DNA from 2 places in the Pseudomonas sp. EL_65y_Pfl2_R95 genome. Region 1 is predicted to be linked to the other one. Evidence: predicted binding sites of a transcription regulator. Region 1 holds the regulator's gene; the other holds the start of a gene.
What was found. The regulator sigma-54, encoded in region 1, starts transcription at its own class of promoters, with help from an activator protein. The targets are predictions, from matches to a motif close to ANTGGCATNNANNTTGCTNT.
Positions count from the first base shown of each region.

Region 2: the regulator sigma-54 is predicted to act here: its motif matches at 3,478-3,497, upstream of glnK (P-II family nitrogen regulator).

Region 1 covers NZ_CAXAOV010000001.1:1,147,692-1,154,155, forward strand. The annotation lists gene AACY09_RS05455 (KdsC family phosphatase) at 1-342, shown strand, start outside; gene lptC (LPS export ABC transporter periplasmic protein LptC) at 354-920, shown strand; gene lptA (lipopolysaccharide transport periplasmic protein LptA) at 907-1,443, shown strand; gene lptB (LPS export ABC transporter ATP-binding protein) at 1,447-2,172, shown strand; gene AACY09_RS05475 (RNA polymerase factor sigma-54) at 2,309-3,829, shown strand; gene hpf (ribosome hibernation-promoting factor, HPF/YfiA family) at 4,007-4,315, shown strand; gene ptsN (PTS IIA-like nitrogen regulatory protein PtsN) at 4,331-4,795, shown strand; gene rapZ (RNase adapter RapZ) at 4,945-5,802, shown strand; gene AACY09_RS05495 (HPr family phosphocarrier protein) at 5,815-6,087, shown strand; gene AACY09_RS05500 (CoA-acylating methylmalonate-semialdehyde dehydrogenase) at 6,191-6,464, opposite strand, start outside.
Region 2 covers NZ_CAXAOV010000004.1:153,056-159,519, forward strand. The annotation lists gene AACY09_RS14190 (ammonium transporter) at 264-1,514, opposite strand; gene AACY09_RS14195 (ammonium transporter) at 1,598-2,914, opposite strand; gene glnK (P-II family nitrogen regulator) at 2,953-3,291, opposite strand; gene AACY09_RS14205 (accessory factor UbiK family protein) at 3,688-3,972, shown strand; gene AACY09_RS14210 (autotransporter family protein) at 4,283-6,464, shown strand, end outside.

The sequences.
Region 1 (6,464 bases):
ACCGGACGCACCACGCCGGTAGTTGAGCGCCGCGCACAAAACCTTGGTATTCAGCATCTTTACCAAGGGCGCGAAGACAAACTTGCAGTGCTCGACGAGCTACTTGGCGAACTCGGCCTAAACTATGAACAAGTTGCCTACCTCGGCGACGACCTGCCCGACCTGCCGGTCATTCGCCGCGTAGGTTTAGGCATGGCTGTCGCCAGTGCCGACCCTTTTGTGCGCGAGCATGCGTTCGCGGTGACTCAAGCCAGAGGCGGCGAAGGTGCGGCGCGAGAGTTCTGCGAACAAATCATGCTCGCCCAAGGCACCCTTGAAGCGGCTCAAGCAGCCTACCTGTAGAACAGCAAACTATGCGCAAACCATTAAACATCTTGCTCCTCGTGCTCGGCGTGCTGATAGTCGCCGCAGCGGGCTACTGGAATATCAACCCTGACAGCTTCGCGGACAAACCGGCGAAAACCGCTGCGCAAAATACTATTGATTTTTATGTGGTCAATTCAAAAACGGTGCAATATCAGCCTGACGGCACATTGCATTACGAGCTGACCTCCGACAAAGTCGAACATGCCAAGGACTCGGATATTTCCTATCTGACCCAGCCAGACCTGTTGCTGTACCGCGGTACAGAGCTGCCGTGGCATGTGCAAAGTGAAAAAGGTGAAGTTTCACCCGGCGGCAAAGAGGTCGAACTGATCGACAAAGTCCGCGTTGAACGCACGGATGCAAAAGGTCGCCCAACCCTGCTGACAACCAGCCGTCTTACGGTAATTCCCGATAAGGAATATGCGCAGACCCAGCAAGCCGTTAGAATTGACGCAGCCAATGGGGTGACCACGGCGCAAGGAATGAAAGCGTATTTAAATGACAGCCGGATGCTCCTGCTGTCCAACGTAAGAGGCCAGCATGAGGTTCGTTAAAACCCTCCCCCTTCTACTCAGCCTGGGTGCATCGCTAGGAAGCGTTCATGCCTGGGCTTTGCCAACTGATCGCGATCAACCGATTCGCGTACAGGCCGACAGTGCAGAACTCGACGATAAACAAGGCGTTGCTGTTTACCGTGGCGATGTAGTAATCACTCAAGGCACCATGAAAATCACCGGTGACACCGTCACTATTACGCAGAATGCCAAGGGCGAAGTTGATGTTTTCACCTCCGTCGGGCGCCCTGCGTACTATGAACAAAAGCCTGCAGTCGACAAAGAGATCGTCAAAGCCTACGGCCTGACCATTCAGTACTTTTCCGCCAACGAGCGCATCGTGCTGATTGACCAGGCCAAGGTCATCCAAGAGGGCAATACCTTCGAAGGCGAGAAAATTGTCTATGATACCCAGCGCCAAATCGTCAATGCTGGCCGCGCAAATGGCACCAAAGTGACCACGCCGCGCCCGCGCATCGACATGGTGATTCAGCCGAAGAACAAACCCACCCAAGGGCAGTAATTAATGGCTACATTGAAAGCCCAACACTTGGCGAAAAGCTATAAAAGCCGCCAGGTTGTCCGTGACGTTAGCCTGAGCATAGACAGCGGCCAAATCGTCGGCCTGCTCGGCCCTAACGGCGCAGGTAAAACCACCTGCTTCTACATGATTGTGGGCTTAGTCCAGGCTGACCAGGGTCGCATCCTGATTGACGACCTCGATGTCAGCCATCAGCCGATGCACGGCCGCGCGCGCGCGGGCATTGGCTACCTGCCTCAAGAGGCTTCGATTTTCCGTAAGCTCAGTGTTGCCGATAACATCATGGCCATTCTTGAGACCCGCAAAGAACTCGATCGGGCTGGCCGTGAGGCTGAATTGGAGAACCTGCTTGAGGAATTCCATATTCACCACATTCGTGACAACCTGGGAATGAGCTTGTCCGGTGGCGAGCGGCGCCGTGTTGAAATTGCCCGCGCCCTGGCCACTGCACCGAAATTTATTTTGCTCGACGAGCCTTTTGCGGGTGTTGATCCGATTTCGGTTGGCGACATCAAGCAAATCATCCATCACTTGAAAGCCAAGGGTATTGGCGTGTTGATCACCGACCACAATGTGCGCGAAACGCTGGATATTTGCGAAACCGCTTATATCGTCAGCGATGGCCAACTCATTGCAGAAGGTGATTCAGAGGCAATTCTGGCCAACCAGACGGTAAAAGAAGTCTACTTGGGTCATGAATTCCGCCTTTAACCTGGATTTTTTCACCCGATAAGCGGCAACAGCTAGGCAAAGCACTGCAATTCAGGCATATAATTTGCTTCCTTGAGGCGCCTCCTTCGGCGCCCTGTAGTGGATTGCGCAGAGACGCCGGTAAATAAGGTCTGCAATGAAACCATCGCTAGTCCTGAAGATGGGCCAGCAGCTGACGATGACTCCTCAGCTGCAACAAGCCATTCGCTTACTCCAACTGTCGACCTTGGATCTTCAACAAGAAATCCAGGAGGCGCTGGAGTCAAACCCAATGCTCGAACGCCAGGAAGATGGCGAAGACTTCGATAATTCGGATCCTATGGCCGACGGCGCAGAAACCGCAACTGTCGAGCAGCCCAAGCAACAAGACACCTACGAAGAAAGCAGCAACCACCAAGATGCGCCACAAACCGTGGACAATCTGGAAGAAGGTGAGTGGAACGAACGCATTCCCAATGAGCTGCCCATTGATACCGCGTGGGAGGATGTCTACCAGACCAGCGCCAGCAGCTTGCCAAGCAGCAACAGTGACGATGACGAGTGGGACTTCACCACGCGCACCTCAACCGGTGAAAGCCTGCAGAGCCACATGCTCTGGCAGCTCAATCTGTCGCCAATGTCCGACAAGGACCGTTTGATTGCAGTCACCCTGATCGACTGCATCAACCCACAAGGCTACCTCGAAGAAACCCTGGAAGAGATTCTGGAAGCCTTTGATCCTGAACTGGACATCGAGCTCGACGAGATTGAAGCCGTCCTGCACCGCATTCAGCAGTTCGAGCCTTCGGGCATCGCCGCACGAGACCTGCGCGAATGCCTGACCCTGCAACTGCGCCAGCTACCCGCCAAGACCCCTTGGCTAGTTGAAGCACAGCGCCTCGCCAATGATTATCTGGACTTGCTTGGCAATCGTGACTACAGCCAACTGATGCGCCGCATGAAGCTCAAGGAAGACGACCTGCGCCAGGTCATCGAGCTGATCCAAAGCCTTAACCCGCGTCCGGGTTCGCAGATTGAGTCCAGCGAGCCGGAGTATGTGGTGCCCGACGTGATTGTGCGCAAACACAATGAGCGCTGGCTGGTAGAGCTTAACCAGGAAGCCATGCCCCGCCTGCGGGTCAACGCTCAATATGCAGGCTTTGTCCGCCGTGCGGACTCCAGCGCTGACAACACCTTTATGCGCAATCAGTTGCAAGAAGCTCGCTGGTTTATCAAAAGCCTGCAAAGCCGCAACGAGACCCTGATGAAAGTCGCTACTCAGATCGTTGAGCATCAGCGCGGGTTCCTCGACTACGGTGACGAAGCGATGAAGCCTCTGGTACTGCACGACATTGCCGAAGCAGTCGGCATGCACGAGTCCACCATCTCGCGGGTTACCACGCAGAAATTCATGCACACCCCGCGTGGCATTTACGAGTTGAAATACTTCTTCTCCAGCCACGTAAGCACCTCCGAAGGCGGAGAATGCTCGTCTACAGCGATCCGCGCGATTATCAAGAAACTGGTTGCAGCGGAAAATGCAAAAAAGCCGTTGAGTGACAGCAAGATCGCTGGTTTACTGGAGGCACAAGGCATTCAAGTAGCTCGCCGCACAGTTGCTAAATACCGTGAGTCCCTCGGTATCGCGCCTTCAAGTGAACGCAAGCGATTGATGTAGCAGTTGATGAACAGGAAAATCGTCTCAACCAATACCGAACTGCCCCGCGCTTGGATAAAGTAGCCATACTGCTATTACCCAGCGTGGGAAATGTTTACTGAGGATTTTTCGCGCCACAGTGTTCCGGCGGCAGGCAAACAGCCTGTCTCTTACACACGGCAACAAGGAGAATGCGGTATGCAAGTCAACATCAGTGGACATCAGCTAGATGTGACCGACGCCCTGCGTGACTACATCGACGAAAAATTCAGTCGACTAGAACGCCACTTCGACAAGATTACGAATGTGCAAGTTATTATGGAGGTCGAGAAGCTCAAACAGAAAATCGAAGCCACCTTACACATTGCAGGCGGCGAAATTGTCGCTAATGCCGAACACGATGATATGTACGCAGCAATCGATTTACTGACCGACAAACTCGACAGACAACTTATCAAGCACAAGGAAAAGCAGCTCGACCGTCAACAGGGTGCAATGGCCCGTTGATATCGCCCAACTCCTATGATCCGACTTGAAAATATCCTGACCCCCGGCCGTTCCTTGGTGAACGTGCCGGGCGGCAGCAAAAAACGTGTTCTCGAACAGATTGCCAACCTGGTTGCGCGCGAATTGCCCGACCTCGATGGACAAGACATTTTCGAAAGCCTGATTGCCCGCGAGAAACTCGGGTCCACCGGTTTTGGCAATGGTATTGCCATTCCGCACTGCCGTCTGCCTGCTTGCAACGCGCCGATCAGTGCGTTACTCAGGCTCGACTCCGCTGTAGATTTCGATGCAATCGATGGCGCACCGGTAGATTTGCTGTTCGTCCTGCTGGTTCCTGAAGCGGCCACGGATGAGCACTTGGAGCTACTTCGTCAAATCGCCAGCATGCTTGACCGCAGCGATGTCCGCGAACGACTGCGCCAGGCACAGAGCAATGACGAGCTGTACCAGGTTGTTGTCGACATCCAGAACAACAGCTAAGGATTCTCTGCAAAAGGTGGCGAGTGCCGGGGCCATAGGCTTGCCCTGAGGCGTCAAAGTGAGCCAAGGCGACGGTTCAGTCGCGATGGAATGCAACAGGCGTTGGCACAGTCCTTTTTCAGAGGTTGTCTAATCGACAGAGAACCTACATGCGCTTGATAATAGTCAGCGGGCGTTCTGGATCAGGCAAAAGTACCGCCCTTGATGTACTTGAGGACAACGGCTTTTACTGCATCGATAACCTGCCTGCCAGCTTGCTGCCGCAACTCGCTGAGCGAGCGTTCCAGCAGAAAGATTCAGCTCGCCCCAATGTGGCGGTGTCAATTGACGCACGTAACCTGCCCAGCGATTTGAATATGTTTCCAGAGTTGCTTGAACAAGTGCGCGCGCGCAATGTTCAGTGCGACCTGCTTTATCTGGATGCAAACGAAGAAACCCTGCTCAAACGCTTCTCCGAGACCCGTCGCCGCCACCCGCTGACCAACGACAACCGTTCGTTAGCCGAAGCCATTACCGATGAAACGCTGCTGCTGGAGCCCATCATTGATCTGGCCGATTTAAAGATCGACACCACCCACCTGAATCTCTATCAGCTGCGCGACACCCTCGCCCTGCGCTTGTTGAACAAGCCAGATCCGGGCACCGCATTTCTGGTTGAATCCTTCGGCTTCAAGCGGGGCATGCCGGTCGATGCCGACGTGGTATTTGATGTACGCTGCTTGCCGAACCCCTATTGGCGGCCCGAGTTGCGCGATTTCTCGGGACTGGAACAACCGGTGTCGGACTATTTAGACAGCCAGCCGGATGTTCAAGAGATGTATCAAGACATCCATGCCTATCTGAGCAAGTGGTTGCCACGTTTCGCGGCCAGTAATCGCGCCTACGTTACCGTCGCAATTGGCTGCACAGGGGGGCATCATCGCTCGGTTTATATCGCCAACCGTTTGGGCAAAGCACTCAAAGCTCAGCTCAAAAACGTCCAGACCCGCCACCGCGACCTCAGTTAAGGAACCGCCGCGATGCCCGCCTGTGAAGTGACCATTATCAACAAGCTCGGCTTGCATGCACGGGCTGCAGCAAAATTCGTCGGTGTTGCCACGCTGTATCCATGCAGTATCAGAGTAGGCCGCACCCCGGAGAATCTGGTCGACGGCAAAAGCATCATGTCAGTGATGATGCTCGCCGCCGGCAAAGGCACCTCAATTCACCTGCTAACCGATGGCGAGCGGGACGAAGAAGCCCTTGAGGCGATCATGGCGTTGATCAACAACTTCTTTGACGAAGGCGAATAGATCGCTGCTCCCAGATGGAGCCGCCAGGCAAAATATCCAGACAAAAAAGACCCGTCATATGACGGGTCTTTTTTTAACAGCCAGAGCGCCTGCTTAGGCCCAGTTAACCGTTGCTTGGAAACGCAAAGGATGCTGCTTCATGGCTAGCGCGTTGCGGCCAGCGCTGAGTGATAGCCTTACGACGGGTGTAGAAACGTACACCGTCCGGACCGTAGGCGTGCAGGTCGCCAAACAGCGAGCGCTTCCAGCCGCCGAAGCTGTGGTAGGCAACCGGTACTGGCAGCGGCACATTGACCCCAACCATACCGACTTCAATTTCGTCACAGAACAAGCGTGCCGACTCGCCGTCACGGGTGAAAACGCAGGTACCGTTGCCG
Region 2 (6,464 bases), on a different contig from region 1:
CCACTCGCTCGGGCCGAGCACAGTCACTGCAAAAAATACTGTGCCCAACGGCGCGCATTCTAGCGTGACTTGAGAAAAAACAAAGTAAAAGTAGCAGTTATCGCTGATTTAACAATGCAGATAAACAACTGCAATTGCGCCCACAAAAAAAAGCCCCGCTGCGCTATTTACTCAAGGTAAATCCGCTGACGGGGCTTGATTGTTAGAGGTGCAGCAAGCGCCGTTATTGTTTAATCGGCAATGGCGCTCAAATTTTCAGAGCATTAAGACTTGGTGAATTCCGGATAGGCTTCCATACCGCATTCAGCAATATCCACACCCTCGTACTCTTCTTCTTCGCTAACACGCAGGCCCATCACAGCTTTAATAATGGCCCACACGATCAGGCTGGCGATGAAGACCCAAGCGAAGATCGAAGCGATACCCAGCAGCTGAGCACCCAGAGTTGCATCAGGGTTGGTCAGGCAAACCGCCAACAACCCCCAGATGCCACACACACCGTGTACTGAGATGGCACCCACCGGATCATCAAGCTTGAGCTTGTCGAGACTGATGATGGCAAACACTACCAGCACGCCGCCAACAGCACCGATCATGGTGGCTTGCATCGCACCAGGGGTCAGCGGCTCTGCGGTGATAGCCACCAGACCCGCCAAGGCACCGTTAAGGGCCATGGTCAGGTCAGCCTTACCGAACAGGATGCGCGCAACCAATAAGGCTGCAATCAAGCCACCGGCAGCCGCCATGTTGGTGTTCACAAATACCTGGGCTACAGCGTTGGCATCTTCAATGGTGCTCATCTTCAACTGTGAGCCACCGTTGAAACCAAACCAGCCCATCCACAGGATGAATGTGCCCAGGGTTGCCATTGGCAGGTTAGCGCCAGGAATCGGGTTGATCTGGCCGTTAGCGCCATACTTGCCTTTACGTGCACCCAACAGCAGAACACCGGCCAGAGCTGCAGCAGCGCCTGCCATGTGAACCACACCCGAACCTGCGAAATCGAGGAAACCGGCCGAGTTCAGGAAGCCTGCGCCCCACTTCCAGAAACCTTGTACCGGGTAGATGAAACCGGTCATCACCACGGCGAATGCCAGGAATGCCCAGAGCTTCATGCGTTCAGCAACGGCACCGGAAACAATCGACATACAGGTTGCGGCGAACACAACCTGGAAGAAGAAGTCCGAACGCAGTGAATAGTAAGGCGCGTCATCACCACCGGCCAGAACAGCTTCTGCGGTGTGCTCGCTACCAATCAGGAAGCCAAAGCTTGGCAGGATGCCGCCTTCCGGGCTGGAATACATGATGTGGTAACCGATCACCAGATACATCACGCTTGCAACCGCGTACAAGGCGATATTCTTGGTCAGAATTTCGGTGGTGTTCTTCGCACGTACCAGACCGGATTCGAGCATGGCAAAACCCGCTGCCATCCACATTACCAGTGCGCCACATATCAAGAAGTAGAAGGTATCAAACCCGTAGGTCAATGCTGTCAATGCTGTGTTGTCCATATGTCACCTCGTGCCGTGCGCTTTATCAATAGCGCTATTCGGTTAAGGCGCCCGGGTGTTGGTTCCGGGCGCACTCTGTGTGCTTACAGGTTGTAGCCACGCTCGTTGTGCAGAGCGAGATCGAGACCCACAGCCTCTTCTTCCTCGCTGACCCGCAGGCCCATTACCAGCTCGATCACTTTGAGAATCACAAAGGTCACAACCGCGGTGTAGATCACGGTGAAGATCACGCCTTCAAACTGGATCCAGAGTTGAGCGCCGATGTTTTCCACTTCACCAAAGCCGCCCAGTGCCGGAGCAGCGAACACGCCCGTGAGCAATGCACCGACGATCCCGCCAATGCCGTGCACGCCAAAAGCGTCCAGTGAATCGTCGTAACCGAGTTTGCGTTTCAAGCTAGTGGCGCAGAAGAAACAGATCACACCTGCAGCCAGGCCAATAATTAACCCGCCCATTGGTCCTGCGGTGCCTGCTGCTGGGGTAATCGCAACCAAACCGGCAACCACACCAGAGGCAATCCCAAGTGCGCTTGGCTTGCCGTGTGTCATCCATTCGGCAAACATCCAGCCCAGAGCAGCAGCGGCGGTGGCAATTTGCGTAACCAGCATGGCCATACCCGCAGTACCGTTTGCCGCCAGGGCAGAGCCTGCGTTAAAACCAAACCAGCCGACCCAGAGCATTGCCGCACCGATCAAGGTGTAACCCAGGTTGTGCGGTGCCATTGGCGTGGTTGGGTAGCCCTTGCGCTTGCCCAGTACCAGACACGCCACCAAACCCGCCACACCCGCGTTGATGTGAACGACAGTACCGCCAGCGAAGTCGAGTACACCCCAATCCCACAGCAAGCCGCCCACACCGCCCCAGACCATGTGCGCCATAGGTGCATAGACCAAGGTGAACCAGGCAGTGATGAAGACCAGCATTGAGGAGAACTTCATACGTTCGGCGAAAGCGCCGACGATGAGTGCAGGAGTGATGATGGCAAAGGTCATTTGAAAGGTGACAAACACGCTTTCAGGAACCGCGGCTACCAGGCTGTCAGTCCCCAAGCCGCTGAGGAATGCTCTCGACAAGCCGCCCACAAAGGAATTGAAGTTAACCACTCCTTCTTCCATGCCTGTGGTGTCAAACGCCATGCTGTAGCCATAAATAACCCACAACAGACTGACCAAACAGGTGACAGCAAAGCACTGCATCATCACAGATAGCACGTTCTTGGAACGCACCATGCCGCCATAAAACAGTGCCAAGCCAGGAATGGTCATAAACAGCACGAATGCGGTGGCAACAATCATCCACGCGGTATCGCCGCTGTTCAGTACAACCTCATCCGCCATAGCGACGCTAGGCAAAACAAGGGACAAAAGGGCTCCTAGCCCTGCGATCTTTCGCAGAGTCATGGTTTAACTCCTGGGGCGGGGTTTGGTTTTTTTGGGGCTTAAATCGCGTCGGTATCGGTTTCGCCGGTACGGATACGAATAGCCTGTTCGAGATTGACTACGAAAATTTTGCCGTCACCGATCTTGCCGGTGTTGGCGGCTTTAGTGATGGCCTCGATGACGCGATCCAGTTGATCGTCAGCGATGGCCACGTCGATTTTCACTTTTGGCAAAAAGTCGACTACGTATTCAGCACCGCGGTACAACTCGGTGTGGCCCTTCTGGCGACCGAAGCCTTTGACTTCGGTAACAGTGATGCCCTGCACGCCGATCTCCGACAGTGACTCACGGACGTCATCCAACTTGAACGGCTTGATGATGGCAGTAACTAGCTTCATGTAACTCTCTCCCGTGTAAGGTGGACTTGCCCCAGGAATTGCAAACCCGGCTCAAGTCTAAGCGCAGTGTCTGGCTTTTGTAATGCATTGACTGCTCTAACTCGGCAATACCAATACCCACCAACCGCTCCTGACGAAACACTCCAGTGCTCCGACTACCGCATCAGTGCATGTCTCATCAGGAGCTAAGCAGAAAGCTTGCCAAACATGCTAAAGCCGCTTTATTTCAGGTACTTAGGTCCTAGAACGGGCCAAAAGGCTGAATTTGCATCGATTTAACGCCCAATAATGGTGCGCTGCCATGGACCATGGCGCGCAATAATCGTGCAGACCTCGGAGACAGTGCCTGCGACGCTGCGTGTTACACTTTCGGCCTACCGCTATTGGAAGCTCGTCATGTTGCCACCAAAAATTCTGCTCGACGCCCTCACCGCTGGCGCTTCACGCCTGTTCAATGGCGATACGCCGTTGCCACGCGCTGAATTCGAAGCGCAATTCAAAGCACTGATGCAAAGCGGATTCAGCAAGTTGGATTTGGTGAGTCGTGAAGAATTCGACAGCCAGATGGTGGTTTTGGCTCGTACCCGTGCACGATTAGAGGCACTCGAAGCCAAAGTGCTCGAACTCGAAGCCAGCAGTCCTTCAGCAACACCTGTCGCACCAGAGTCCGGGCAAGAATAAGCCAGAGCGGCCACCTACCTGGTCGCACAGCTGGCCGTGCTGCGCTAAGCAATCCTCTCCTGCCCACTCAATCGATGGCCAACAGCCACTCGACGCGGGTCTTTGCGTGCCTGCCATTCAATCAATAGCCCGCGGCTAAGTAGCCGGGGTACGCCCCTCTCATGAAGGCTCAAGAATCTAAACAATTCTTGCTAGCCCCCGTTGAGCATTGGTGCCCCGGATAAGATCAACCCTCAACATCAGGCCTTCCATGCAGATAGATTTCTGCGGCCCTGATGCGCCTCGAAGGTTACGACAAAGGAAGTCGATCATGAAGCGGACCACCCGAAGCAGCTTGTCTATTCCGTCATTTATCTTGCGTGCGGGGCGGCAACGCTGGCCTCTGCAAAGCGCTTCTTTCAGCGCCCTGTTAGTTCTATCGGTCAGCGGTACCAACAGTGCCCATGCAGCCTGTATTACCCGCAACGGGGTTGGCGCCACCGAAGGCTCGATCTGCACCAGTGCAGACAGCCGTTTCGCCTCCAACACTGACAATGTGCCCATTCGCAGCAGCGCCAACAGCTCGCAGATACTCACCGCGTCAGATGTCACTGCCGAAGTGTTGCCGAGCACGCCCAATGGCAATCGCGCAGTGGTGTATGCCCGTAATGCGACCTTGAGTATCGAGGGTAATCTCACCAGCATCCTGAACGGCGCAGACGGCACCGAAACCGGGCAACTTCTACGTTCAGTCAGTACCGAGCCTGAACGGATGGGCTCAATAACTGTGGGCGGAAATACCCGCCTGATCACCACCCAGGCTGACGCCCTCGGACTTGACGCCAATCGCGGTAGCATTTTGCTTAACGGTAACCTCGACGCCGCCTCGGGCAATGCTGCTGGCGCGCGAGCACTCAAACCAGCAGTGCCACTTGAGCGGGGTCTACGCGCAGCCAATGGCGCAACGATAAAGGTACAAGGCGACACCTTGCTTGAGGTGGTCCGCCGGGCGATAGAAGTCAGCGGCACGCCAGGCTCGCGCATCGAGCTGAACAACCTCAGCAGCCGATCGGAAGGCTTTGGCATTGTGGCCAACCGCGAAGGTAACGCGGTGGTTATTACCGGGGAACAGGTCGACATCAGGGTCAGCGGCGACAACAGCGAGGGCATTTATGTTGGCAATGGCGCCAATGTAATCATCGACGTCGCCGGCGGCGATACCGACAACGGTCAAAACTCGGCAATTGTATTCAATACGCCCGGCGCCTCCCTCACCACGGCGGGAGACCGGTCCGATGCCCTGCGCGTGCAAAACAACCGCGGTGACGCCTTGATCAAAATCGGCAACGGCAGTATTACCACCGGCACAGCTGACAGCGGCTATGACTCCGAAGGTGCATTTGCCCTGGTTCGCGGCGGCTCAGGTGTGGCCCAAGTCGATATGAGTGGCGGCAGCATCACCACCTTCGGCGAAGAGGCAGAAGGGATCGCGGTTCAAGCCAATAACGATGCCTCCAGCCGGATCGATAACGACAGCATCATCAATCTCAGCGGTGGTAGCGTCACCACTCAAGGTAATAGCGCCGTCGGCTTGCTCGCGCAAAGCGATCCGTTGAGCAAGGGTAATGTCACCATCAACCAGTCTGGCGGCACTGTCACCACCAGCGGCACCGGTGATTTCCAGCAGTTAAGCCACGGCATTCTGGCTGAAGCGACCGGGTCAGGGAACAGCAGCATCAACCAGACTGGCGGTACGGTCAGCACCTCCGGCAATGGTAGCCACGGCCTGTATGGCTACTCGATTAGTGGTGATGTAAGCGTTAACCAAGGACCAATGGCCAGTGTTCAGGCCAGCGGGGACGATGCATCGGCGCTGGTGGCGCAAGCCGTTTCAGCCGATCAGCGTTACACCGTTGATGTCGCAGGTGAGTTGCTGGGCGGCAGTGGCAAAGGCGCTGGCATCAAAACCAGCACCGAAGCCAGTGGCAGCGTTGACTTAGCCGCCACTGCCAAGGTGAGCGCGGCCTCCGGGGTCGCCATTTTAGACGGCAGCGGCGCAAGCACCATCACCAGCGCCGGCACGGTCAATGGCGACATCCTCACCCACGACGGCGCTGACCAAATACGGCTGCTATCCGGCAGTGTCACCCGCGGCCAGATCCTTCTGGGCATGGGCGCCGACCGCGCAAACATTGATGCCAGTGCAGATATTGCAGGCGTAAGCAGCCTCGATGGCGGCGGTGGGGTTTACGACAATCTGAAAGGTGGCGGTGACATCCTGACCTTTGCCGGTGGCGATCAACGTGTCGCGGCAAACAGCCTGCAAAACTGGGAAAAGGTGGTTCTCGACCCGGGCACTCAGATCACCTTCAGCAGCTCAGGCCTCACCGTTGGCGGGAGTGATGATGCAATGGAGCGCGGCTTGGTCATTAATCAGGGCGCCACTGTACGCACCGCTGAACCGACCTTCGTAGTCACGGGCGACCTCAACAACCACGGCCGCATTGACCTGC